DNA from 3 places in the Fictibacillus arsenicus genome. Region 1 is predicted to be linked to each of the others. Evidence: riboswitches for the same ligand, from Rfam matches in the RefSeq annotation. Region 1 holds a riboswitch; each other region holds the start of a gene.
What was found. Region 1 has a riboswitch for cyclic di-GMP ahead of ABE41_RS08180 (GGDEF domain-containing protein). Riboswitches for the same ligand answer to the same signal wherever they lie in the genome.

Region 1 (3,261 bases):
TGCGGCAACGAGTTTGAGGACTTCGTCACCTAAAACATGTCCATGTTTATCGTTAAACTCTTTAAAATAATCTATTTCACAAAGGACTAGCGCGAAAGGAGCTTTCTGTTTCGTTTTCTCTAAGACATCCTCCTGGAACTTTCTGTGGTTTAATAACCCTGTAAGATAATCCTGGAGAGATTGCAGCTAGTACATATTTTCCTCGAAATAATACTGTCTTTCTTTAGATGCAATTACACCTCCATACAGGGCAATCAGCCATAAGAATGACGTATCCATAAAGAACTGAAAAAACTCTGTTGTGTCCTGATAGCCTCCATCTCTTAAAAAGAAATACAGAATAACAGCAAAACTGGCTCCTCCAACGATAAAAGAACCTTAACCTCCAGTAAAGAGCGGCATGAATAACAATCAAATAACCTACAGGCATGAATGGACTTTCCGAGCCTCCAGTCAACTGCATCAGCCAAACATAAGCAATATAATCAAAAAGGATTCCGCCTCTAGTAAAAATCAGGTAATAGAAGGACTTTTCAGGAAATCGTTCAAGACGATTTGTGTAGATGTCATATAAAGGATCCCTATTGTAAAAAGAACCGGGAATAAGTCTCTGATATTATGCTTTAACTTCTCTTTTATTGCTGTACATCCGTTCATCAGCAAGCTGCAGGTAATAATCAATATTTTCACATGCATCGCCTAACAGTTCGATCGCACCGTATGCTAATGAAATAGATTTGTTCCATGCCATTAGCTGGCTTTCCATCTTTTCAACCAGTTTGTAAGCGTCCTCTTCTGTTATTCCCGGCAGCAAGAAGACAAATTCATCTCCCCCAAACCGGAAACCTGATAAAAGTTTTAATCGCTTGGATAATTCCGCGATCTGCTGTAAAAGCTCATCTCCAGCATGATGGCCATACTCATCATTGATCTGTTTGAAGTTATTTATATCAAACATAACTAGTGTAATCGGCATCTCTTGTTTTTGAGCTTTACCAATTTCTTTTTCAAGACAATCATAAAAATAACGGCGATTATATAGATTAGTAAGCGGATCACGGATACTGATCTCTTTTAAATCTTTAAACTGCTGAGATGAAAATCCGCTTAAGAAACCTGTAATCGTACGATGTGCTACCATGTTCCAGCGATCTAACATAAATAGCTGCACTGGAAGCGAGTCGGAAACGGTTACTCTTTTCATTTCTTGCAGAACTGATTCTCTTATACTTGTAGAAAAACAAGCTAGCGCTTGGTGAGGAATTCGCTGGTGTCTTAAGAAATGGATCCCTGAGCGGAATGCTTTCTGTTCAGCTTGTTTCAAGAAATGCTGAAAACGTTCTTCCTTCAAAAATACTGCATGTACGATTCCACGCAAAAATTTCTCTAATATTTCTTCATATTGTTCAACAAAACCGTTCATAAATGAGCTGAAGTCATCAAATTGACTTAAGTGTTCTTTATGTGTATGTATCATCGCTGGAATCGACTTCATGAATTCCTTAAATAAGCTTTTTTTGAGTGTGCGTAATTCTAGTTGGAAGTTTTCCATTATTGCAACCCCTCAAATCTTAAAAATTTGCATACAAAAAGCCATTACCCTTAAATAAAGGGAAATGGCTTTTAATGTTTGATAACTTCTAAAACATTAATTTAATGTTTTTAAGCGTCGGATCTCATCGTTGGTGACGAGCGAAGGTTGCACGAAAACTGCGAGTTGCACCGAGTAATCGCAGGTGCATTGTTTCCGTGATTTACGTTCTGTCTTCAAAGACTCAATCCTCTTGCTAAGAAACATTAATTATCCGTTCCCCTTTGGCAACCGGCTGCCATTGTATGTTCGTTCATACTTTAGGCCCATAGCTTTGCGTCCCAGTTTTTCAACTGGTTTGCCTTTAAACAAAGGTTTCCTATTCGTTTATAGATATTATATCCTACATAGGTAAATTGTGCCAATGTTTTTTATAGGTCTTTAATACCATTATTTTTTACCCTTGTTTATGGATAATTTTAACTTTCGATAATACCTATACCCCATTCTGATCATATTCAAAACAAAATACGGAATTCGAATGGGAAAACGGTAAAAAACAGGCTTATAAATGCTGAAATAAGCCTTTCGTAGATCCTTCCACTTGCGGCAAGGTTCTTTCTTATAAAAGTCAGAAACATCAACTATTATACCTTTGCCTTTTGATATCATGACGTTCTTGCCATGTACATCACTAGGGAAAAGTCCTCTTTCTTCTGCATATTCCAAAGCCTTGTCAATATCACGGATGATACTTTCGGGAATTCTGATACCTTTATGAACACAATCATAAAGCGTGATTCCTTCTATTCTCTTTAAAATCAAAAACCTGTTCTCTGTATAATAGCAAACGGAATAGCCCGGATGTTCACCTAAACGTTCATAAGCCTTCTTTTCTTCTAGAAGACCATGTTCATCTCTCCCGTAGATTTTGACAACATATAAAGGATAGTCAGGGTGGTAAAATACCGCAGCATAATTGCCGCATCCAAGTATCTTCCAAGGGAAAGGTGTATTTACAGGACATACGGGATCAAACGGGTTCCGGCTTTCAATTATTATCTCTCTATTTAATTGTCGTGTCAGCTGGATAAAGTGTTCCATGTGTTTCCTCAATTTCTGATATTCTTCAGTAATGATATCATTGTGCATTACGTTCATTGTATACAGATGGAGTCAAAAAGGAAACTTTAACAAGGCTGTTTTCGTAAACTTTGTTACTTTTTGAAAGAGGCCAATTTCCGCTCTTTGGACTCGCTTTCCGCAGGGTGTGCGGTGAGCCCATTCGCCGCTTTGCGTCATTGAATGGTCTCTCCTGTCCCACTCATCCTGCTGGAGTCTCGCCCTTCCGCTCCAATTAACTATTCAACGAAGAATTTTTTAAAATCTCTCCTTAGCAACAATCTTTAGGAAAGAGCCATTATTTTGATGCCACTCGAAGATATGACAGCATGAGGGTTTCTGCTTTGTTTTTTAAATGGACGTTCGGAAATCGCATAATTTCACGATATCCCCGGATAAATATCTCATATTCAGTAATATCATGATCTCTTCGTCCATCCATAACCTTTATTTTTCTCTTCCGAAGCTCGATGCGCACGTCATGAAGGTCTTTGCTCACCTGATTCATAATCTGTTCCAATAAAGCAATGTAAGGCTGTTTCAGTTTAAACGGAGAACGGTTCACTACCTTCAAGTCCCGGTCAAACAAGGCCAGCATAATTGGATAC
Region 2 (3,261 bases), 1.1 Mb from region 1:
GGGATAAGACACCGTGTGTCTCCTGGGCGTTGGTGCAGGGTATACGATAAGATGAACTGTTCGTTTGATGCCATTTGAACATTGTACCCAGGCTTCAATTGCCCGTTTTTCATATGGTCTTCCTTCATACGCATGAAGGTCGCATCTGGATCTGTTTTTGAAAAACTTTTTCGATCACCACAGATGGATAAGTTCTTCTTATACTTAAGACTTCTTGGCAGATAGTCTTTTTTCATGACCTTTATAGCTTTCTTAAGTTCTTTATTCTTTGGTTCTTTCTCCAGTTTTCCTTCCCATTCTTTTACTTTGTTTTGAATCTTCTCAGGTGAAATAACCGTCTTTTCATTCTCTTCACAAGACGCTTCTTCTTTCCAGACACCATCGATCTGTGTAATGAGCTCCTCTACTTTACCCTCAAGTTTTTCTTTATATTTTTCCGTGCTCTTCCTCCAAACAAATGTATACCGATTGGCGTTCGCTTCAATCTTTGTTCCATCTAAAAAGTAAGAATCGAGTTGAACTTGTCCTTCTTCTACTAGTAATACAATCACTTGTTTAAACAAGTCGTCTATTAATCCCTTTAATCGTTCGGAACGAAACCGATTAATTGTACGGAAATCAGGCGTTTGAAAACCACTCAGCCACATAAGAGGAAGGTGAACGGTTAGCTGATGAGCAATTTCTCGGCCAGAATACATGCGCTGTGTATAGGCATAGACAAGAATCTTCGCCATCATTTTTGGATGATATGTACTTCGCCCGCCTCCGGGATAATACTTAAGGAAGTGTTGGTCAGGAACACGCTCGATCATTTCGTTTACAACGCGTGCCACACTATGCGAGGGAATTAATTCACTTATATCCATTGGAAGAGTCAGTTGATCCATGTTATAATCGATGAAAGAAATATGATCATGTTTCATAAAAAAATCGCTCCTTTTGTATGGTTGTTGTTGTGGTGACTTAATCATACTAAATAGGGCGATTTTTTTATTGTGCAAAAAGACATATTAAAAAAGGCTGACACCAAAAGGTCACGTTATGTGTCCTTTTGAGTCAGCCCCTTTGTTTTTTATTTATCTTTTTCTTCTCTTTCACTTGCGATAGTTGGCGGTTCTTCTTGTGAGGTAATGTCAGTATCATAACCGATCTGTCTTAGATCTTCAGTGTCTGCCACAGTACCGCCAGCCATTCCTTCGTTAATCATCCTATCGATATCTAAGTATAGTTCATCTTTTCCTTCATAAGCTTTATCCTTATTACTCATTCTTGTCATCCTTTCTTTTTAAAGTGAATGCTCTTTAAAACCACAAAAAATATATTGTTGTCTTAGATTTTTGCTATTATAATTGAAATTAATGGAAGCGTGGAAGCATACTTTTTATTTGGGCATCTATAAGTATGTGGAGCTAGTGATGCAACCGGCCGGCATAAGAAGACTTTATCTTCTGTTGTGGGCTTTTTTATTTTGTCCAAAAAGTCAGGAAGAAAACAAAAATTAACGGGAAAAGGAGTTTTTCAAGATGGCAAATCATGCAGTGCGGGCATTTTCTTATGATCGAGGAAACCATTTTGCTTTTGGGCATTTGAAAAATAATCATCATGTGAAAAAGACTCAGCATCTTGAAGTCATTCCTCCCGAGAAACTTCATAAAGAAAATAAAAAAGAAGATTATTTTGAAAAGAGTGTTCATGAAAATAAACCTTTTAAAACGTATACCAGAAAAGATATAGAGAAACATCATCAAGGAGCAAAAGAAGCGGAACGGATCTATAACAACTGGAGGCATGAATTAGCGGATAGCTCCTCTGACTTTATCCATTCTATTAAAGGTGAGCTGAAAGAAACTCCTGAAACTGGCTTAGATACCTTTAAAGAAGAAGTTTCTGAGTCACTTGAAAAATTTTTGCTCGGTTTAAAGAATAATCTGGAGAAATTGCTTGCAGACTCGCCACAAGGTCAAGTAAAGAAACATTTAAAATCTGCTGAAGGATTATTAGAGACGGTACGGGAATTATTATGGAACCAAATTGAAGAGATTGTTAAGAAGCATGTACCTGAGGAACCAGGAAATCAAAACGGGGAAAGTGACCCAACGAACGAAATTGAACTGCCAGTAGAGGAAACAAACCCGCCAGTTCAAGTTCCTCCATCAACCAATCCTTCAGTGAACAATCCTGTTGTAACACTTGCGCCAAACCAGGTATTTTCTTCAGGTTCGTTTAAAATGGAGGTAAGAGTCGGAAGCCTGACTTCAGAAATAAAGTTTGCCGATCCCAGCAAAAAGTCAGAAGGAACAACCATGTTCTATATCGTGGACGGATATGGAACGAGAAAAGCAGTAGATATTAAATTTTCTAATGAAACGCTTCAAAAGCTTTTCGAAAACCGTATTAAAGATTCGAAAATCTATAAAAAAGAAATTTCGTTGGAAAGTTTTAATGCCGTACTTAAAAAGATTGAGGCTTACATGAAAGAATTGTCTTCTATTAACCCTGAACGGTTAAAATCAAAGGTATATGGTGAGAAAGAAAATTTAAAACTTGAGAATGTAATCGATAAGTTCACTGATCTTTTTTACTCATTAAGAATGTAATGAAACTTAAATCATTACAAGCCGTATATAACAATAAGCAGAAATATGAAACGCTCAAGAAAAAGGGGCGTTTTTTTTATTCAAATCCATTCCAATATAAAGGGAAAAGGAGACAAAAATGAAAAAGACTTTAATGGCCGCTTTATTATCAATCACGGTATTAACGGGTTGTTCTGCAGTGAATGAAGTAACAAATGGTCTGAACTATGTACCTGAAGCTACTGAGTATATTAATGATGTACAACAATTTTCAAAAGAGATTTCTGCAATTGCAGAAACGGCAGTAAACGACCCAAAAGCGAGAGAAGAACTTGAACAGCTGCTGGGAGATATGAAATCAGACATTAGTGAGTTTAGCGATTTAACACCGCCTTCTGTGTTTGAAGATGTTCACAATCAGGTGATTGAACATAATAATCAGCTTCAAGAGGGAATAGATAAGTATTTATCAGTTATAAAAGACGGGGAACTGAACGCTGATCTGCTCGAACAAAGCGGTTTGCTGGATGATATCGCTGTTTACAATGATCTATTATCACAAATTAAAAAACTCGGCGAATAATTTTAAAACAGCTGCAATCTTGTAGCTGTTTTTTCCTACCTATCCCTGCTTTCTTAAGCTGTTTTCCTAAGCAATGTTGCCTTTGTAGATGTTGATTTCCGT
Region 3 (3,261 bases), 1.9 Mb from region 1:
CACTCGTGTATTGAAATCCGTATGACTCTAGCTTTTCAGCCAGTTCGTATCCGTACACTTCTCCTTCATTTATGATCGCTAATAAACATCCATCTAGAATTCCTTTTAACATTTGAGTAGTCGACAAGTGTTTCACCTCATTTTTCACTATCTTGTATTACAAGGTAAATGAATAATAAAAAATGTCTTGCATTACAAGATATGCACTTAGTATATAATACGCTAACTTGTATTACAAGGTATTTATGTAAATTTAATCCATATTTTTATTTTCTTCTTTTTTTATGAGTTCCACTACATGCGGTTTCGGCTCCCAGCAATTAAACGTATAATCCGGTTTTGTTTCATACCCAAGACGCGAGCAATAGTAATACATACCTTGGTCAGTTTTCTTAGGTTTGAAGTTCACGCATGTAGCGCAGCAATGGTACTTATTTGTTTTCATAAGAGTCACTTCCTTTTACCGGTCCGTGAAGTAGCTTTTTATGATCGCCATATATTCTCTCACATGAGCTTGGGGAATCGAGGAAATTCTAAGCGGTGACCCGAGCCCTTCCGCTTCAACCCCGACCCGCTTGGCGATCATCTTTGTCCGAAAAAGATGAAAGTCACTTGTCACGATCAGCACTTGATCGTCAGGCTGAATCATCTCTTTCGTATATAAAAGATTTTCGTATGTACTCGTCGCTTTTTCTTCAATTGTTATACGTTCGGGATGGATCCCGTTCTCCATCAGATAATTTTTCATAATGGTACCTTCACTCGTCGTTTTACCGAACCCCAGACCTCCACTTACGATAAAGGTTACTTCGGTATGGTTCTCCGCGTATGCTAGAGCTTGATCAAGCCTTCCTTTTAACACGGCGCCTGGACGATTATTCTTCGTACCGCCTCCAAGTACAAGGATGGTGTCAATTTTTCCAGAAACCTTCTCTGGATCCGTGTTGGCAGATGAAAGAATAAGAGTTTCGAGAGTTGCAGCAAAAATTAAAAGTGTAAACACAATCGTCAAAGTAGTTTTCTTATACTTCCTAAAAAAATAGATTGCCGCTTCGTGCTTGTAAAAAAGAATAAAAAAAATCGCACCTAAAAGGAAAAAAACTGCTAGACCCATGTCCATGTTTGATGTTTGAGCCAGCATGGCAGTGGCATAAACTACAAAAATAATACTGAGTGATAAGAAGAGTTTTTTCATAGAATTACTCCGATTGTTAGATTCTAACTTCTAGTATATAGGAAAAAGAAAAAGAGCGGGTGTTTGAGATTCCGCTCTTGATAATAAAAATTTATTTCGTTATAACTGCCTCAATCGCCTCAGTAATTTCTTGTTTTTGAGTTTCAGAGATTGAATCAGCTTCATTTTTCATATTTTCTTTAACTGTCTTTAAAGCCTCATTTTTGGTTTTGTTAACCTCGTTCATTTCCTTTTTGTAATGATTCTCAATTTCTTTCTTTTCAGCTTCAATCACTTTTTCCTTACTGCTGGTTAATTCTTCAGAAGTTTTTGTAATCATTTCTTGAATATCTACTTTTAGTTGTTCTAATAAAGAATTTTTCTTACCAGTCAATTCTCTATTAATCTCTTCCTTATAGGCATAATTGAGAATTAAATTTGTGATAGTGTTCGCTAATTCTGGTTTCATTGCGAAAGCAGAAGTTGTCCCCAGCATTAAAGCAAATACAGTTACCAAAATAACTTTCGGCCATTTTTTTGCTGCCTTAACCTTCTTTGTTCCAAACTTTTCTTTTCGTGATAGTTCCATAAAAAATACCCCTTCCTTTTATCATTTGATTAAAAGAAGCGGTCGGTTGCGCTACTAGCTCCTGCCGTTCCAAGCGCCCAATTACAGAACGGCATTCATTGCTCCACACTTTGTCGAATTTTACCTAAGACTAATTTACCACCCAACCCATAAACTGTAAACATTTTAGTTTAATAGTAATATGTTTGTAACATATATTAGTAGTTTATTAAAAGGCAAAATAGTTATCTTTTATAATTTTTCTTAGTGCTTTGTTTGTTCCATTGCATTAGGAAAGATAGAAAAACGATATCGTCCACCCGAAGTGGACAATATCGCTTAAAATGTATTTGTCTGGGGTCTGTCCCCCTTTGTGAAACTCCCCACAATGTATGCAAAGAAAGAAAATACGATCGGCATGACTACAGTGTGCATTCCCCAAAGATTTGGATAGTTGAGGTGAAGCCACATATATGAACCTACCCCGACTACAATAGAAGCTATTGCTCCGTTTGCGTTTCCTCTCTTCCAATAGAGACCCATCACAATCGGCCAGATAAAGGCTGCTTCTAAGCCGCCAAAGGCAAAAAGGTTCAACCAGATCAACAGATCAGGCGGGTTGATGGCCATCGTAAATACACTCAATCCGACTACTGCTGTAATACCAAAGCTTAATCTTTTTACAAACCGTTCATCAGCATCAGGTTTTATGTAATTGATATAGACATCCTTGATGATTGCTGAACTTACTAGTAAAAGCACGGAGTCAACGGTAGACATAACCGCAGCAAGTGGAGCGGCAAGTACGATACCAGCTAACCAGCCAGGCAGTACTTCAAGTGCAAGTAATGGCATAACTTTATCAGGCACTTCAATGCCCGGTAATATCACTCTTCCAAACACTCCAGCTAAATGCATCCCCAGCATGATAAATCCAACCACAAACGTTCCGATGATCATGGCACGGTGCATCGCTTTTGAATTTCGGTAGCTCATAGCGCGTACCGATATTTGAGGTAAACCGACTACACCCACACCTACCAAAATCCAAAATGACGATACAAATAAAGGTGTAAGTGATTCATCTGAGCCAAACGGAGTGATAAGGTTAGGATTTTCTGCCCTCAACTCCACTATGATATTTTCAATTCCACCGCCTGCAACGATGGTTCCAGCTAGTATAATTACTGTACCGATCACCATTACAACGCCTTGAATCGCATCGGTTATAACAACCGCTCTGAATCCACCCGCTATAACGTACACTAAAACGGAACCTGAGAAAATGAACAAAGCAGTGGAGTACGATACACCAGTAAATGATTCGATCAGCCTTCCGCCCCCAACCCATTGTGCAGCCATGGCTGAAAACAGGAAGATAACAATGCTTAATGCTGATAAAATAACAACCCACTTACTATCATATCGGGCTTTAAGAAAATCAATAAGTGTTACAGCATTGATCTTTCGAGCTACGATTGCAAACTTTTTCCCTAAAACAGCGAGTGTAAAATAACCT

Region 2: another riboswitch for cyclic di-GMP. It lies ahead of ABE41_RS02255 (hypothetical protein); the one in region 1 lies ahead of ABE41_RS08180 (GGDEF domain-containing protein).
Region 3: another riboswitch for cyclic di-GMP. It lies ahead of ABE41_RS18625 (hypothetical protein); the one in region 1 lies ahead of ABE41_RS08180 (GGDEF domain-containing protein).

Annotation. Positions count from the first base shown of each region.
Region 1 is NZ_CP016761.1:1,540,930-1,544,190, reverse strand. It holds gene ABE41_RS20615 (GGDEF domain-containing protein) at 1-186, opposite strand, end outside; gene ABE41_RS08180 (GGDEF domain-containing protein) at 617-1,552, opposite strand; cyclic di-GMP riboswitch class I at 1,815-1,904, opposite strand; gene ABE41_RS08175 (serine/threonine-protein kinase) at 1,982-2,635, opposite strand; gene ABE41_RS08170 (YhjD family protein) at 2,952-3,261, opposite strand, start outside.
Region 2 is NZ_CP016761.1:401,051-404,311, forward strand. It holds gene ABE41_RS02245 (IS1182 family transposase) at 1-923, opposite strand, end outside; gene ABE41_RS02250 (hypothetical protein) at 1,073-1,267, opposite strand; cyclic di-GMP riboswitch class II at 1,352-1,436, shown strand; gene ABE41_RS02255 (hypothetical protein) at 1,524-2,597, shown strand; gene ABE41_RS02260 (DUF6376 family protein) at 2,716-3,159, shown strand.
Region 3 is NZ_CP016761.1:3,681,086-3,684,346, forward strand. It holds gene ABE41_RS18610 (PadR family transcriptional regulator) at 1-127, opposite strand, end outside; gene ABE41_RS18615 (hypothetical protein) at 254-445, opposite strand; gene ABE41_RS18620 (YdcF family protein) at 461-1,195, opposite strand; gene ABE41_RS18625 (hypothetical protein) at 1,287-1,763, opposite strand; cyclic di-GMP riboswitch class II at 1,795-1,877, opposite strand; gene panF (sodium/pantothenate symporter) at 2,082-3,261, opposite strand, start outside.